Regions from separate parts of the Bradyrhizobium sp. 1200_D9_N1_1 genome, predicted to be linked through region 3. Evidence: riboswitches for the same ligand, from Rfam matches in the RefSeq annotation. Region 3 holds a riboswitch; each other region holds the start of a gene.

Region 1 (5,681 bases), 310 kb from region 3:
GAAATACTGCATCCCGATCAGCTTGCCGGTGAGATGCAGCAGATAACCGGCGTCCTCCGGGCCGAACAGCTGCACCATCACGGGCGCGGCGGTGCGGACATATTCCATCGCATAGTTGCGATAGGCTTTTTCAAGCCGCGGTTTCGGCCAGCTCGCGACCGGCAGCGCCGGCGCGGTCTTCGCATCGAACGGCGGCGCTTCCAGATGCCGCGCGAACACCAGGCGCTGGTCGAGTTCGAGCGGATGGTCGTATTGATGATAATAGCCTTCGAGCCCGTCCTGGCCGTCGACGCTCTGCTTGGTGCAGACGAAGCCGAGGTGAAGATCTCCGAGCGCAACCCCGTTATTGGCGTGCCAGCCGCGCAGCATCGCGCGTGAGACTTCGCCCGGCACGCCGCAGATCGCGGTGCCCTTCCAGATCCAGCGCGGCGGCGGATAGCGGATCCAGGCCTTGACGTCGCTCTCATACATGTATTCGACATGCACGCCGCCGAGCCAGTTGGAGAGGTAGTGATATTGCGCAGCCGCGACCGCCGGCGGCAGATGGCTGAGCCCGAGCTTTTCCAGCCCCGGCAGGAAGCGCTCCTGCTGCTGACGGCGGAACACGCGGAAGACGAACTCCGCGGCATCCGCGGTGCCGCGCCGCGTGACGACGGTGAGGATAAGGCCGGTGAAATAGGCGTGATAGAGATCGGCGACCGCGCGCCAGCGCTTCCATTGGGCTTCCTGCGCGGAGTCAGCTGCGGCGGTCATGTTCGCTCCCGGCTTGTTGTTTTACGGGAGTGTGTCATCGCGGCTGGGGCGGCGCAACCAGCCACAGACTCGGTGTCATCGCCCGGCGAAGACCGGGCGATCCAGTATTCCAGAGACAGTTATGATTGAATCGAGACGCCGCGGCGTACTGGATGCCCCGGTCGAGCCGGGGCATGACAGTTGGAGATGTCGCTACACCCGAAAATGTTTCGAGAGCTTCAAGCCCTGCGCCTGGTAGTTCGAGCCGATGCGTTGGCCGTACATCGCGTCGGGGCGGGCGAGCATCTTCTCGTAGACGAGGCGGCCAACGATCTGGCCGTGCTCGAGGATGAACGGCACCTCGCGCGAGCGCACCTCCAGCACGGCGCGCGATCCCAACCCGCCGGCACCGGCATAGCCGAAGCCGGGATCGAAGAAGCCGGCATAGTGCACGCGGAATTCGCCGACCAGCGGATCAAAGGGCACCATCTCGGCTGCAAAGTCGGGTGGCACCTGCACGGCCTCTTTCGAGGCGAGGATGTAGAACTCGCCGGGATCGAGGATCAGGCTGCCGTCGGGCCGGGCCGAGATCGGCTCCCAGAAGTCCTCGACGGAATAGCCGGAGCGGCGATCGACATCGACGACGCCGGTGTGGCGCTTGGCACGGTAGCCGACGAAGCCGCTCGCCTTCTCGCCGGAGAGATCGACGGAGACGGCGACGCCGCCGGCCAGATCGGCATCGTCGATGTCGACGAGGCGCTCGGACGCATGCAGCGCATCGAGCTCGTCGGCATTGAGGATGGCGTCACCGGTGCGGAAGCGCACCTGCGACAGGCGCGAGCCCTCGCGCACCAGCACCGGAAATGTCTTCGGGCTGATCTCGGCATAGAGCGGGCCGTGATAGCCGGCGCCGATCATGTCGAAGCGGCGGGTGCCGTCGGCGATCACGCGGGTGAAGACGTCGAGGCGGCCGGTGGAGCTCTTGGGGTTCGCAGCCGCGACGATCTCCGGCGGCAGCGCCAGGCTCTCGAGCAGCGGCACGATGTAGACGCAGTTGGTTTCCAGCACCGCGCCGTCGGCAAGGCTGAACTCGTGCAGCTTCAATTCGTCGATGCGCTCGGCCACCGTGGCGCCGGGACCAGGCAGGAAGCTGGCGCGGACGCGATAGGCGATGTCACCGAGGCGGAGGTCGAGGCTCGCCGGCTGGATCTGGCTTTCGACGAAATCGTATGCGGGCAGGATGAGGCCCGCCTCCGCCATCGCCGCGATCATGCGGTCGGGCAGGATACCATTGGCGTCGGCGGCGATCGTGAAGCTCAACCGGGGGTCCTCGTCAGGGGTCAAACGCATCCGGACGTGCGGGAAATACTAGCCTTTTACGGCTATCCGATGGACGCCTTGACGGAAAGGCCATTGCGGAATATGAGCATCACTTATCCCGTGGTGATTTGAGCCGGCCGGCTTGCAGCCACGTTAAATAAGTCGCTAAACAGGCCGGGGACCTCTGTGATCCCGGCCCGTGGATATATCCAGGCCGGTTTTTTTGTGACCGTTTTCGACGAGACGGTCATGTCGGAGGTACCTATGTCGAAGTCGCCTGCCACTTACCGTCCCGAAACCCGCCTGGTCCATTCCGGCACCCTGCGCTCGCAATTCGGCGAGACGTCGGAGGCGCTGTTCCTGACCCAGGGCTACGTCTACAACAGCGCCGAGGAGTGCGAGGCGCGGTTCAAGGGCGAGGATCCCGGCTTCATCTATTCGCGTTATTCGAACCCGACCATCTCGATGTTCGAGCGCCGCATGATCGAGCTAGAAGGCGCCGAAGCGGCGCGTTCGGCGGCGACCGGCATGGCCGCTGTGACGACCGCGATCCTGGCGCCGCTGAAGACCGGCGACCACGTGGTCGCCTCCCGCGCGCTGTTCGGCTCGTGCCTCTACGTCATTCAGGATCTGTTGCCGCGCTACGGCATCGAAACCACGCTGGTCGACGGCCTCGATCTCGACCAGTGGCAGCGGGCCTTGCGGCCGAACACCAAGACGTTCTTCCTGGAGAGCCCGACCAACCCGACGCTCGACGTGCTCGACATCCCCGGCATCGCCGAGATCGCGCACAAGGGCGGCGCGCGGCTCGTCGTCGACAACGTGTTTGCGACGCCGATCTGGCAGAGCCCGCTCGCGCTCGGGGCCGACGTCGTGGTCTATTCCGCGACCAAGCACATCGACGGCCAGGGCCGCTGCCTCGGCGGCATCATCCTGTCGTCGGAAGCCTTCGTCGCCGAGCACCTCCACAATTTCATGCGCCAGACCGGGCCGTCGATCTCGCCGTTCAACGCCTGGGTCTTGCTTAAGGGCCTGGAGACGCTGGCCGTGCGCGTGCGCGCGCAGACCGACACCGCGGCAAGCGTTGCGGAAGTGCTGGCCGGCCATCCGAAGATCTCGCGATTGATCTATCCCGGCCGCGCCGATCATCCGCAGGCAGCGCTGGTGAAGAAGCAGATGCGCGGCGGCTCGACGCTGGTCGGCTTCGAGGTCAAGGGCGGCAAGGCGGCCGCGTTCCGCGTGCTCAACGAGCTCAAGCTTGCGAAGATCTCGAACAATCTCGGCGACGCCAAGAGCCTCGTCACCCATCCGGCGACCACGACGCATCAGCGCCTGAAGCCGGAAGACCGCGCCGCGCTCGGCATCAGCGAGGGCTTCATCCGCTTCTCCGCGGGGCTGGAGCATGCGGACGATCTGATCGAGGATCTGACGGCGGCGCTGGAGAAGGCGTGAGGCGATCGAGCTCCGTAGGGTGGGCAAAGCGAAGCGTGCCCACCATTCACCACCGAGCTGGCGATAGATGGTGGGCACGGCGCGCGAAGAGCGCGCCTTTGCCCACCCTACGGCTACGCAGCCGAACTACATCGGCCGGTACGCCCGCACGTCCCCGGGCACGTTGACCCCGAGCTTGATCTGGCCGACGGAGCGGATGATGTCGTCGCCGAGGAGCTGGGCAAAGCAGGCGTAGCCCCAATCGTTCATATGCAGGCCGTCGGCAATCACGAAGCTCTCGACCGGGATCGATTGATTCTCGTGCCAGTCGCGCATCACCTCGAAGCGCGGGAAGATGCCGACGTGACGGAGCTCGGCGACCTTGCCGAGCAGCTTCACCATCTTGCCGGCACTCTCCTTGCGCTGGTTGACGGCCGGCGAATATTGCGGATCGACCAGCACGATATCGGCACCGCCGGCGGCCTGGATGCGGGCGATGCCGTCCTCGACCATCTTGGCGGTGTCGCCGGGATCGAGATTGCGCAGCACGGCGTTGGTGCCGACCTGCCAGATCACCATGTCCGGATGCACGTCGATCACCTCCTTCTGGAGGCGCTTCATCATCTCGGGCGCGTCCTCGCCGCCGACGCCGGCATTGATGACGGTGATGTCCGCGGTCGGATATTGCCGGCGCAGCTGCGCCGCAAGACGGTTCGGATAATTGAAATCGGGCGAGCTTGCGCCGTAGCCGGCGGTCGACGACGAGCCGAACGCGACGATCACGACAGGCTTGCCGGCGACGAGCTTGCTTGCGACATGCGGCAGCGACCCCATCGCCTTCGCGCCGCCCTTCGGCGGCAGGCAGGGGACGCGGTTGAAGACATCACCGGCGGATTTCGCGACCTGCTTCACCTTGTCGATGGCGCGCGCGGTGATGCTGCGCTGTTCGGGAGACGTCGCGGCGACGGTGGTCTGGGAGGGCGATGCCGGAGCGGGATTAGCGGCCTGCGCGGGCGCGGGCGTTGCCTGCGCCTGCGCGCGCGACTGCGAAACAGGAGTCAGCAACAGCAGCGCCGCCGCCACGGGTGCAGCCAGCCATGACGTCAGGCAAAAAGGGCGGATAGAACTCATTAACACTAGACCTCAATTTTGCTGCTGGGCCGGCCCCAGATGGGCTGCGTCGATCACGAACTGTGCCAACGCCCGGCCAAGGCAATCGTGGACCTGTTTCGCGAGCTCAGGCCCGCGGGACGGGCTGAACAGGTCGAACTGACCCTGATCATTCCACTGCCGCATGATCGCGAAACGGTCGAACAGCGGGATGTCGTGCTCCTGTGCCACCACCCGCATATTGTCGAGATAGGGCGGCACCGAGATCATGGTTTCGGTACGCGGGCTGTACTGCAAGTTCATCAACACGACGTCAGCCCCTGCATTTTGCAATGCGGAAACCCCTCCGGTCACCGCACCGCGAAAATCGTCGGGATCGATTGCTCGGATAGCATCCACGGTCCCGGTCTGCCAGATGACCAAAGTAGGCCTTTTTGCTTCCATCAGCTTAACGAAGCTGGCGGCCGCCTCCTCTGCCGTCTTCTTGCTCTGTATTTCTACGGAGACGTGCACAACTTCCGATGGCGACAGCTTGTCCTTCAAAATGACCTGCATGCGTGCCGGATAGGAAGCGTCCTCGGAGGCCGGAATCGTGGTCGAACGGCTGCCGATGACCAGGATTTCGAGCGGTTTGCCGGCCTTGATGGCGTCGGCGACCTTGGGAAGCTGGCTTTCGCTGGTGAGCAGATAGGACGGCAATTCGCAGGCTGCGGGCGCGGCCGGAGCGGGCGGCGCAGCATCCTCCGCGCGCGCCGACGGCGCGGCGAGGCCACCGCATAGCAGGATCAGGCTCAGGAGAACCTTCGCCTTCATCAGCCCCCTCCCGCCAGATCGGCGTTGCCGACGGCGTTCTTGGTTTTCGCACCGCTCTTGTCAGCTACGCGCTTGTACCACGAAATCACCCAGGCCACGCCCCACATGATCAGGATTCCGGAGAGACTAATCACCGCATGCATGACGGCGCCGCCGGAGACCTCGGCCAGGATGAAATGACCGGCGAAGGCCAGGAAGACGCCGAGGCAGAAGATCTCCAGGGAATGCGAGCCGCACAGGATCAGCGGCCGCAGCCAGGGCGATTTCAGGCCCGG
Region 2 (5,681 bases), 6.1 Mb from region 3:
GTTGGTGCGCTTCGATGGGGGCGGCATGCGCTCGAGCATCACTGTTTCTCTCGCCAGTTTCCACGGATCACCTTGAAGGTGAAGGCAAATTTCACCCGTCCGGGCCTGGATCCAACGCGTATTGCATAAACGTACTAGTTCGTACATTATTCCTCCAAACCAAGGTTGCGGCAACCAGAACCACAAAACGCGCGCGCGGCGGACCGCCTGACGCGAGCCGCACCGGACACATGGGGAGGACTTGCAATGACGTTGACGTCAACCGCATCGCTGCACGCGTCATCCGCAGCGGAGGCAACACCGGGCAAGCTGCCGAAGCGCGCCGCGCTGGTCAGCTTCGTCGGCAGCATGCTCGAATACTACGACTTCTTCATCTACGGCACCGCGGCCGCGCTGATCTTTCCAAAAGTGTTCTTCGCCAATGTCGATCCCTCGACCGGGACGCTGCTCGCGCTCCTCAGCTTCGGCATCGGCTACATCGCGCGCCCCGTCGGCGCCGTCATCCTCGGCCATTTCGGCGACCGCATTGGTCGCAAGACGGTGCTGCTGTTCACACTGGTACTGATGGGTGGCTCGACGCTTGCGATCGGCCTGTTGCCGGATGCCAAGGCGATCGGCAATGCCGCGCCCGTCATCCTGACGCTGCTTCGCCTGTTACAGGGCCTCTCGGCCGCCGGCGAGCAGAGCGGGGCGAACTCGCTGACGCTGGAGCATTCGGCCAACTCCAACCGCGCCTTCTTCACGAGCTGGACCCTGAGCGGCACCCAGGCCGGTGCGATCCTGGCGACGCTGGTATTCATTCCGGTATCGAGCCTGCCGGAGGACCAGCTTCTGAGCTGGGGCTGGCGCGTTCCGTTCCTGCTTTCCGCTCTGGTGCTGCTGGTCGCCTACCTGGTGCGGCGGACCATGCCGGAAACGCCCGTGTTCGAAGACATCAAGGGCAAGGCGCAAGTTGCGCGCTTCCCCGTCGTCGCCCTGCTGCGCGACTACTGGCCCGACGTGCTGCGCGTCATCGTCTGCGCGCTGATCGCGACCGTGAGCACGATGACCGCCGTGTTCCAACTCGGCTATGCCACCAGCAAGTTCGGCGTCGCGCGCCCGACCATGCTGTGGGCCGGCGTGCTCGGCAACGTCACGGCGCTGCTCACCCAGCCGCTCTGGGCCCTGCTCGCCGACAAGATCGGCCGCAAGCCGGTGTTCATCGGCGGCGTGCTCGGCTGCGCGGTGCTGCTGTTCCCGTACTTCATGCTGGTGACGTCAGGCAACACGATCGCGATCTTCGCCGCCGCGATGATCCTGTCCGGCATCGTCTACGCCGCGCCGAACGCGATCTGGCCGTCGTTCTACGCCGAGATGTTCGAGGCGCGCGTGCGCTATTCCGGCACCGCGATCGGCACGCAGCTCGGCTTTCTCGTCGCCGGCTTCACGCCGCTGGTGAGCGCGAGCCTGGTCGGGGAGGGGCAGAACGGCTGGGTCCCCGTCGCGATCTTCGTCGCCTGCTGCTGCGTGATCTCGGCAGCCGCTGCGGCGACGGCGCGCGAAACCCACACCGTCGACATCGCCGATCTCGGCAAGCGGCGCGCTTGAGTGAAGACGAGGCACGCATGCTGACCAGCGCAGTTCAGACCACGAGTGGCCCCGTCGTCGGCACCACGCAGGCCGGTATGCGTGCCTTCAAGGGCGTGCCGTTCGCAACCGCGCCGCGCTTTGCCAAGGCAATGCCGCCGAAAGCGTGGACGGAGCCGCTCCGCTGCACGGGCTACGGTGCTTACGCGCCGCAGCCGGGCCATCTCGATCATGCGGACGAGGCTGCCTGTCTCAGCCTGAACATCTGGACGCGTGCAGAGGCCGATCGGCCGCTGCCGGTGCTGGTCTTCATCCATGGCGGCGCCTTCGTCACCGGCGGCGGCGCCGACTATGACGGCGCATTCCTCGCCGCGCACGGTCCGGCGGTGATCGTCACCATCAACTACCGGCTCGGCCCGCTCGGATTCCTGCAATTGCATCGCCTTGGGCTCGGCGAGGCCAACAACCTCGCGATCTCGGATTCGCTCGCCGCCCTCGACTGGGTGCGCGCCAATATCGCGGATTTCGGCGGCGATCCTGACGCGATCACGCTGTCCGGCCAGTCGGCCGGCGCCTCGATGGTGATCGCGCTCGCAACCCTGCCGCAGGCCAGAGGCAAGTTCATTCGCGCCCTCGCGCTCAGCGCGCCCGGGCGGAACATCATGAGCGCCGATCATGCCGACGACGTTGCACGCCGCGTGCTTGCCGAGCTCGAATTAGCGCACGACCCAACCGCGATTGCCTCTTTGCCACTGCCAAAGCTCTTCGCGGCGGTGGAGCGCGTCAGTCGCAGGCTTGCGGACGAGACCGAACAAGGCACCGTGTTCGGCCCGGTGCTCGATGGAATCGTGATTCCGCGCGAGCCGCGGGACGTCTTCGCCGAAGGAACCTTGCGCGACATTCCGCTCTGGCTCGGCTCCTGCCGCGACGAGATGGTGATGTTCCTGAAGAGCACGCCGCCGGCCGCGATGATCCGCACCACCGAACGACAAGTGCGCGCCGCAGTCGGCGATGCCGGCTGGCAACGTCTGCTGGCGTATTACCGCGCCACAGCGCGCGTCGACGAGGATCCGTACGAGGCGCTGCTGTCCGACGCGTTCTGGCATCGCCCCATGGCAGATCTTGCGCGGCTTCATGCCGCGGCTGGCGGCGCGGTGTGGCTGAGCCGGTTCGACCATCGCCCGGCGCTGGAGCCGTTCCTGTCGCAGGGGCCGACCCACGGTGCCGACAATGCCTGCCTCTGGGCGCACCCGCCGGATTTCATCGACCGCCCGATCCTGAAGCGCAAGGGCGGGCCGATGACGCCCGAGGATATCGAGGTCGCCGCGCGGTTTCAGGCAAGCGTGCTGCGCTTCGTCACATCCGGCGCGCCCGACATCGCGGAAGCCTGGCCGCGGTTCGAGCCGGCCAAGGAGCCGCTCGCAATCTTCGGCCAGCCGTTCCACATTGTGCCTCTCAATGAAGGCGTGCGCTCCCGCCTGTGGGCGGAGCTGTCGGCCCAACGCGGCGCGCCGCAGGCTCCGGCCGCGCGAGCGAAGATCGGTTGATCGCAGCACCTTGGTCATGTAAGCGTTCGTCCAGCGCCGATTTGATCCTCAGCTTGCGGGCGCTTCTAAAAATGCAGCTAAAGAGACCCGCTATCCCTGCATCGTCCCGCATTGGGTGAATCGTCGGCCATCTCGAATGGAGAGGCCAAGTGAAATTTGCTGCCATCGCGGATGTGCACGGAAATCGTCCGGCGCTCGAAGCCGTCCTTGCGGACATTGCTGCGCTCGGCATCAACGAGGTCGTGAACCTGGGCGACCATGTTAGCGGTCCGCTCGAAGCGGCCCGAACGGCTGACCTGCTGATGGAGCGAGGCTTTCCGTCCATCAAGGGCGATCAGGACCGCATTCTCGTGGAGCTGTGGCAGGCCGGCACATCGGCGCGCAGCGATTTCCGAGAGCTCGAACGCAAGCATTTCGAGTGGATGGCAAGCATGCCGTCCACGCTCATGTATAGGGGGCGGGCGTTCCTGTGCCATGGATCGCCAGGGAATGATGCTGCGTTCTGGCTCGACCACATCGCGGGCGACGGCTGCCCGCGTCCGAGCCGGATTGATTCTATTGAGGCCGGCGCCGAGGGGATCGACGCCGAGATCATCCTGTGCGCACACACGCACATTCCGCGCGTGGTGCGTCTGAAGGATGGCCGGCTGGTCGTCAATCCCGGCAGCGTTGGATTGCCCGGTTACGACGGGAAGATGCCCGTTCCCTACGTGGTCGAGGTCGGCACCCCTCATGCGTGTTACGCAATTCTGGAGCATGCCAACAGAGGCTGGTCCGCGACGCTCCGCTACGTGGCCTACGACACCACGGCCATGGCAGCATTGGCGCGGGCCAGGGGAATGCTCACCTGGGCGAGCGCGATTGCAACGGGCTGGGTGCAGCGGGATCACCTGTAATCTGCTTCACACGCGAATGCGCCGAGTAACGCTAGATGAAGTGAGGCCTCGCTTCCGCGCGGCCCGCTTCGGAGCTGGCGATGATTGCTGCACTGGCAAGAGCAATATCCCGCGCGACGGGAACCAATGTCGATGTCGAGACTCTGAAAGTCGTCGTCATATTCTCGGGAGCGGGCCTGCTGCTCTCACTCGTTGCTGCAATGATCTACGGACAGGCTGTCAACGCCGCCTTATTTTAGGCTCCTGCGCGTTCATCGCGCGCCTCGCCGCCTGTCCCGGCTGGTTCAGCGCAGGAACGGCACGGGATGGGCCGCGCGATGGAAGAAGTTGATCAGGGTATTGATGTCGAACACCGGCAGACCCGACACCTCGGCGACGTCCCGCGAGAATGGGCACATGTTGGTGCACTCGAACAGGATCGCGCCGGGATTTTTGCAGGACGCCATGAAGGCTTCCGTCATCTCGATCATCTCGGCGCGCAGCACGTCAGTGTCCAGCTCTTCGCGGCCGAGAATGTAGGTTGCGGGAAACTGCGCATCGGGCTTCATGCCCTGGATTTGAACGAGAATGTCGTCCGGCGACCAGCCGACGCCGCGGAAGTGCCCTTCGTTCATGTGGTGGCCGCGTTCGGTGAAGATGCCGATGACCTTGCCGGGCGGCAGCATGGCGTGGATCAGCGGCGCCTGGATCAGGCTCGAGGTGAAGACCGGGATGTTCACGGCAGCCGCGAGCTGCTTCTGGAACGGCGCGAGGAAGCCGCAACTCGTCGTTATCGCTTTGACGCCGTCGGCTTCCAATTCGCGGGCCGCGGCGATGAACGGCTCGAGCAGGGTCGGATCGGGCTGGTCGCCCATGATCCTTGTGGCGTGCGCGCCGCGCACGATCTTGTAGCGCACCGGGAAGTCGTAGGAGAGCGCGTTGCCGATGTCGCCGCGCGGGCGCGGGAAGCGGGTATCGAGCATCAGAATGCCGATCGTCTCGCCGTAATTCGTGAAGCCGCCGCGGAGTTTCATGGTTCGTCCCACCGATTCGGGATGGTCGTGGCCGGCAGTCTAATGCGTTTCGTGAAACCGGCTGAGGAGGGACTTCCGCCGTTCGCTGCGCGGCTGGCGGATCATCTCCTCTGGCGTACCGATCCCGGCCATGACGCCATCATTCATGAAGCCGACGCGGGCTCCGGTACGGCTTGAGCACCGCGAATCCCCAGACATACATCGCGGATTGGCGCTCAGAACTGCACTTCGCCGGGAATGTCGTCCGCGCCGAGACCTACGGCTTCGAAACCCTTCAACATCCATTCGCGGGTCTGGCCCAGCGAGCGGTTGTAGTCGGCCCAGGCGCTGAGGAAGTCCTTGTAGCGCCGGTCGCTTTCGGCGCGGATGCCCATATTGGTCGGCAGCGTAAGCAGCGGACGTGGCACCGCGAGCTCACCGAGCGTCGGGTTCTTCTTCAAGGTCGCGACCGAAAGCACCGCCAGCGAAATGTTGCAGTCCGCGCGTCCGGTTGCGACGGCGAGGATCGCCTCGTTGCGCTCCTTGAAGCCGAGGATCGTCGCCTTCGGGCAATAGCGGCGCGCGATCGTCTCGTGGGTCGAGCCGATGTCGACGGCGATCTTGACCTCGGGCTTGTTCAGCTCGGCCCAGGTTTGCGGCTTGGCAAAACCCTTCTTGGT
Region 3 (5,681 bases):
TAACTGCGATCCTCCACCTGCGGCTAGAAGAGAGGGAAACGGTTAATGCCCCACGCCACGACCAGGGACGACGTCCGCATCTATTTCGAGGAAGCTGGCCAGGGAACGCCGATTATTTTCCTGCACGAGTTCGCGGCCGACTACACCAATTGGGAGCCGCAGATCCGCTACTTCTCGCGCGGCCACCGCTGCATCACCTATTCGGCGCGCGGCTACACGCCGTCGGACGTGCCTGAGGGCGAGGTCTACACCTACACGCATTTCTACACCGACGCGCTCGCGGTGCTCGATCATCTCGGGATCGATCGCGCGCATCTCGTCGGGCTCTCGATGGGCGCTTATTCGTCGCTTCAAATCGGACTGAACGCGCCGCAGCGGGCGCTGTCGATGACGCTCGCCGGCGTCGGCTCCGGCTCGGAGATCGAACATCTCGACGCCTGGCGCAGGCAATGCCGCGCCAATGCCGAGCAGTTCGAGACGCTCGGCTCCACGGAGGTGGCAAAAGTCACACGCGAGGCACCGAGCCGGATTCCCTTCCTGGTCAAGGACCCACGCGGCCACGCCGATTTCTACGCCGCGCTGGCGCGGCACGATGCCAGGGGATCGGCGCGCACGATGCGCGGCTTCCAGGGCGGCCGTCCCTCGATCTACACCATGACGGACGCGATCAGGGGCGTCGCGACGCCGGCGCTGATCATCTGTGGCGACGAGGATGACCCTTGCGTCGGGCCGAGCCTGTTCCTGAAGAAGCATCTTCCGGCCGCGGGCCTCGCGATGTTTCCGAAGTCGGGGCACGTGCTCAACCTCGAGGAGCCCGCGCTGTTCAACGAGACCGTGGAGCGGTTCGTCACGCTGGTGGAAGCAGGTCGCTGGCCGGCGCGCGATCCGAGGTCGGTGGCGGCGCAATAGTTTACCCTGTCATTCCGGGGCGCTCGAAGAGCGAACCCGGAATGACGCCTACGGCGTCACTTCCCCTGCCCGCGCGTGAGCAGAAACACGCCCTGCTCGCCGAACATATTCCACACCCACCAGGGCAGGTTCAGCGGCACCGGGCGGCCATAGAGATCGAGCGCCACCGAGCGTTCCATCTTGACGTTGATCTCGTCGCAGAGCTCGACGAAATCCTTGATGGTGCAGAAGTGGATGTTGGCGGTGTCGTACCAGGTCGCCGGCAGGTTCTCGGTGCGCGGCATGTGGCCGCCGATCAGGAGTTGGAGCCGCATCTTCCAGAAGCCGAAGTTCGGGAACGAGACGATGGCGCGGCGGCCGATGCGCAGGAGATTTTCCAACACCACACGCGGCTGCCGCGTCGCCTGGAGCGTCTGCGACAGGATCACGTAGTCGAAGGCATCATCGGGATAGTTCACGAGGTCGGTATCGGCGTCGCCCTGCACCACCGCGAGGCCCTTGGCGACGCAGCGGTTGACGCCCTCGCGCGACAATTCGATGCCGCGACCGTCGATGCCGCGGGTCTCCAGAAGCTGGAGCAGATCACCGTCACCGCAGCCGACATCGAGCACCTTGGAGCCCGGCTTGACCATCTCGGCGACGAGCAGATGGTCGGCGCGAAAATGACCGGACTGTTCCGCGCTAAGGCCGCCCAGCGGCAGCACTTCCTGCACTGACATCCTAGCCACCCCTGCCGTTGAGTCCGCGCGCCTTGCCGGCCGATTCCAGGAAGGCGCGGGCGATGTCGAAGAATTCGGGCACGTCGAGCAGGAAGGCGTCATGGCCGCGATCGGTCTCGATCTCGGCGAACGACACCCGCGCGCTCGACGCATTCAGCGCATGCACCAACGCGCGCGATTCCGAGGTCGGAAACAGCCAGTCGCTGGTGAAAGAGACCACGCAGAAGCGCGTCTTGATGCCCGCGAACGCCTTCGCCAGCACGCCGCCATGGTCGCCGGCGATGTCGAAATAGTCCATCGCGCGCGTTAGATAGAGATAGGAGTTGGCGTCGAAGCGCTCGACAAAGGACGAGCCTTGGTAGCGCAGATAGGACTCGACCTGGAAGTCGGCGTCGAACGAGAAGGTCGGCAGGTCGCGGTCCTGCATGCGCCGGCCGAACTTGCGATGCAGCGCCGCGTCGGAGAGATAGGTGATGTGCGCCGCCATCCGTGCGACCGCAAGGCCGCGATGCGGATGGATGCCGCGATCGGCGTAGCCGCCATTGTGCCAGTCGGGATCGGCCATCACAGCCTGGCGACCGAGCTCGTGAAAGGCGATGTTCTGCGCCGAGTGCCGCGTCGAGCAGGCAATTGCCAGCGCGGAATACACGCGCTCGGGGTAGGCCGCCGTCCATTGCAGCACCTGCATGCCGCCCATCGAGCCGCCGACCACCGCGAACAGCGTGTCGATGCCGAGCCGGTCGATCAGCATCGCCTGCGCGCGAACCATGTCGGGGATGGTGATGACCGGGAAATCCAGGCCCCACACTTTGCCGGTCGCGGGATTGATCGAGGCCGGCCCGGTCGAGCCCATGCAGCCACCGATCACATTGGCGCAGATGATGAAGTATTGGCTCGGATCGAGCGGACGGCCCGCACCGACGAGGGTTTCCCACCAGCCGGGCTTGCCGGTGACGGGGTGCACATTGGCGACATGCTGGTCGCCGGTCAGCGCATGGCAGATCAGGATCGCGTTGGAGCGGTCCGCGTTGAGCTCGCCATAGGTCTGGTAGGCGATCTGGAACGGGGTGAGATCTATGCCGCAGTCGAGCGGCAACGGCTGATCAGCGCCGAAATGCGCGACGAGCGAGCTCGGATGATCCACCTCATGCGACCGCTCATCGGCACTGATCGCGGGACTGGATATCGACGTGACGCCAACCATCTGACCATCGACCTCGTTTGCGATCGGACTTCAGACCGCTACTTGCATCAGGCCATAAAAAACCCGGCCTGAACGATAGGTTCGGCCGGGATCGGAAGCGTCCCCGGCCTGTTTAGCGAGTTTTTTAACGTGGCTGCAAGCCGGCCGGCTCAAATGACCACGGAACAGGCAAAACTTAACGGCTTGGACGGTTTTCGTCAAGATACGGTCCTGATTGACCAAATTCGTCCCCGTCGCGTCAGCCGAAAAGGCCCGATTTCCCTTTGCATTTCTCTTTGCTTTCGCCGCTCCGACTGCCTAATCAAGACATCGACCGCGGCGGGTCCGACCTGATGGACCCGCATTGGAACGCCTCTCAACAGCACTTGCCAGATATGTCCCAACGTCCGCCCGCGCCACCATCGTTGCAGGAATTGCGCAAGGAGATCGACGCGATCGACGAGGGCATGCATCGCCTCCTGATGCAGCGCGGCGACATCATCGACCGCCTGATCCAGGTGAAGCAGACCCAGGAGGTGGGCTCGGCGTTCCGGCCTGCGCGCGAGGCCGACATGATGCGGCGGATCGTGGAGCGCCATCGCGGCATCCTGCCGCTCGACACGGTCGAGAGCATCTGGCGCGTCATCATCGCGACGTTCACTTACGTGCAGGCGCCGTTCGCGGTGCATGCCGACATCTCGGTGAGCGAGCCCGCGATGCGCGATTCCGTGCGATTCCATTTCGGCTTCACCGTGCCTTACGTCGCGCATTTCAGCGCGCAGGCCGCGGTCGAGGCGGTCGCGAAATCCAAGGGCGATCTGGCGCTGGTCTCGGCGACTTCCAGCCGCACCCCGTGGTGGCTGGAGCTGGAAGCAGAAGGCGCACCGAAGATCATCGCGCGGCTGCCCTTCGTCGAGCGTGCCGACCATCCGGCCGCGCTGCCCGTGTTCGCGATCTCACGCGTCGCCGACAGTGCCCTGGTGACGGAGGTGGAGACTTTCAGCGTGCGCGTCTCGGGATGGAATGCCGAGATCGCGCGGGCGCTGTCGCCGCTCGCCGACATCGTGGCGGTGCCCGATACCGCCTTCGATGGCGCCGCGCTGCTGGTCTCGGTCACGAGCGCGAGCAGCATCGACAAGATCAAGGCTGCCCTGATCGAGGCGGGGGCCTCGGTGCGCTCCACGGCCCTCGTCGGCAGCCACGCGACGCGCTATACGGTGCCCCCGACCGGGTCGAAATCGTAAGTTACGAGCCGCCTGCCATTCCGGAGTTGAAGATGTCCTGCCCCGTGCCGAACCCCGGCATTCTCGATATTGCGCCCTACACGCCCGGCAAGAGCCCGGTGCCGGAGCCGGGCCGCAAGGTGTTCAAGCTCTCGGCCAACGAGACGCCGTTCGGCCCCTCACCCAAGGCGATCGAGGCCTTCAAGAAGGTGGCTGATCATCTGGAAGACTATCCGGAAGGCACCTCGCGGGTGCTGCGCGAAGCCATCGGCCGCACCTTCGGCCTCGACCCCAACCGCATCATCTGCGGCGCCGGCTCTGACGAGATCCTCAACCTGCTCGCCCACACCTATCTCGGCCAGGGCGACGAGGCGATCTCCACCACCCACGGCTTCCTGGTCTACCCGATCGCCACCATGGCGGTCGGCGCCAGGAACGTCATTGCACAGGAGAAGAACCTCACCTGCGACGTCGACGCCATCCTCAAGGCCGTGACGCCGAAGACGAAGCTGGTGTGGCTCGCCAATCCGAACAACCCGACCGGCACCTATATTCCGTTCGACGAGGTCAAGCGCCTGCGCGCCGGCCTGCCCTCGCACGTGCTGCTGGTGCTGGACGCCGCCTATTGCGACTACGTCTCGCGCAACGATTACGAGATGGGCATCGAGCTCGTCGCCACCACCGAGAACACCGTGGTGACGCACACCTTCTCCAAGATCCACGGCCTCGCCGCGCTGCGCATCGGCTGGATGTTCGGGCCCGAGCACATCATCGACGCGGTCAACCGCATCCGCGGTCCCTTCAACGTCTCGACACCGGCGATGTATGCCGCGGTCGCCGCGATCGAGGACACCGCGCATCAGGCGATGTCGAAGCAGTTCACCGAGACCTGGCGCAACTGGCTCACCGAGGAGATCGGCAAGCTCGGCCTGAAGGTGACGCCGAGCGTCGCCAATTTCGTGCTGATCCACTTCCCGACCGACAGGGGCAGGACCTCGGACGACGCCGACGCCTTCCTCACCAAGCGAGGCCTCGTGCTGCGGGCATTGAAGAATTACGGCCTGCCGCATTCCCTGCGCATGACCATCGGCACCGAGGAGGCCAACCGCCTCGTCGTGGACGGTTTGCGCGACTTCATGGCCGGCAAATGAGCGTACAGCCGCACTTCCAGCGCATCGCCCTGATCGGCTTCGGCCTGATCGGCGGCTCGATCGCGCGCGCTGCGAAGCTCCAGGGCCTGGCCGGCGAGATCGTCACCACCGCGCGCTCGGAGAAGACGCGCGCGCGGGTGCTCGAGCTCGGCATCGTCGATCAGGTCGTGGCGACCAATGCGGAAGCGGTGAAGGATGCCGATCTCGTCATCCTCTGCATTCCCGTCGGCGCCTGCGGACCGGTGGCGCAGGAGATCGCCGCGCATCTGAAGCCCGGCGCGATCGTCTCCGACGTCGGCTCTGTGAAGGGCGCGATCGTCAGGGACATGGCGCCGCATCTGCCGAAGACCGTTCATTTCGTGCCGGCGCACCCCGTGGCGGGCACCGAGCACTCGGGGCCGGATTCCGGCTTTGCCGAGCTCTTCATCAACCGCTGGTGCATCCTCACCCCGCCGGAAGGCGTCGACGCGTCGGCCACCGATCGCTTGCGCGCCTT

What was found. Region 3 has a riboswitch for S-adenosylmethionine ahead of metX (homoserine O-acetyltransferase MetX). Riboswitches for the same ligand answer to the same signal wherever they lie in the genome.
Region 1: it holds a riboswitch for S-adenosylmethionine, as region 3 does, so the genes downstream of both, AB5K84_RS41640 (O-succinylhomoserine sulfhydrylase) here and metX (homoserine O-acetyltransferase MetX) in region 3, are expected to answer to the same signal.
Region 2: it holds a riboswitch for S-adenosylmethionine, as region 3 does, so the genes downstream of both, AB5K84_RS11810 (metallophosphoesterase family protein) here and metX (homoserine O-acetyltransferase MetX) in region 3, are expected to answer to the same signal.

The regions. Positions count from the first base shown of each region.
Region 1 is NZ_CP197226.1:8,792,513-8,798,193, forward strand. It holds gene AB5K84_RS41630 (hypothetical protein) at 1-753, opposite strand, end outside; gene AB5K84_RS41635 (2'-deoxycytidine 5'-triphosphate deaminase) at 946-2,082, opposite strand; SAM riboswitch at 2,163-2,242, shown strand; gene AB5K84_RS41640 (O-succinylhomoserine sulfhydrylase) at 2,317-3,504, shown strand; gene AB5K84_RS41645 (SGNH/GDSL hydrolase family protein) at 3,631-4,614, opposite strand; gene AB5K84_RS41650 (SGNH/GDSL hydrolase family protein) at 4,627-5,406, opposite strand; gene AB5K84_RS41655 (OpgC domain-containing protein) at 5,406-5,681, opposite strand, start outside.
Region 2 is NZ_CP197226.1:2,431,812-2,437,492, forward strand. It holds gene AB5K84_RS11795 (TetR/AcrR family transcriptional regulator) at 1-39, opposite strand, end outside; gene AB5K84_RS11800 (MFS transporter) at 247-1,587, shown strand; gene AB5K84_RS11805 (carboxylesterase/lipase family protein) at 1,605-3,113, shown strand; SAM riboswitch at 3,137-3,215, shown strand; gene AB5K84_RS11810 (metallophosphoesterase family protein) at 3,263-4,009, shown strand; gene AB5K84_RS11815 (hypothetical protein) at 4,090-4,248, shown strand; gene AB5K84_RS11820 (aspartate/glutamate racemase family protein) at 4,294-5,022, opposite strand; gene AB5K84_RS11825 (transporter substrate-binding domain-containing protein) at 5,238-5,681, opposite strand, start outside.
Region 3 is NZ_CP197226.1:8,483,534-8,489,214, forward strand. It holds gene AB5K84_RS40055 (alpha/beta fold hydrolase) at 46-909, shown strand; gene metW (methionine biosynthesis protein MetW) at 966-1,628, opposite strand; gene metX (homoserine O-acetyltransferase MetX) at 1,630-2,832, opposite strand; SAM riboswitch at 2,924-3,003, opposite strand; gene AB5K84_RS40070 (chorismate mutase) at 3,207-4,055, shown strand; gene hisC (histidinol-phosphate transaminase) at 4,088-5,185, shown strand; gene AB5K84_RS40080 (prephenate/arogenate dehydrogenase family protein) at 5,182-5,681, shown strand, end outside.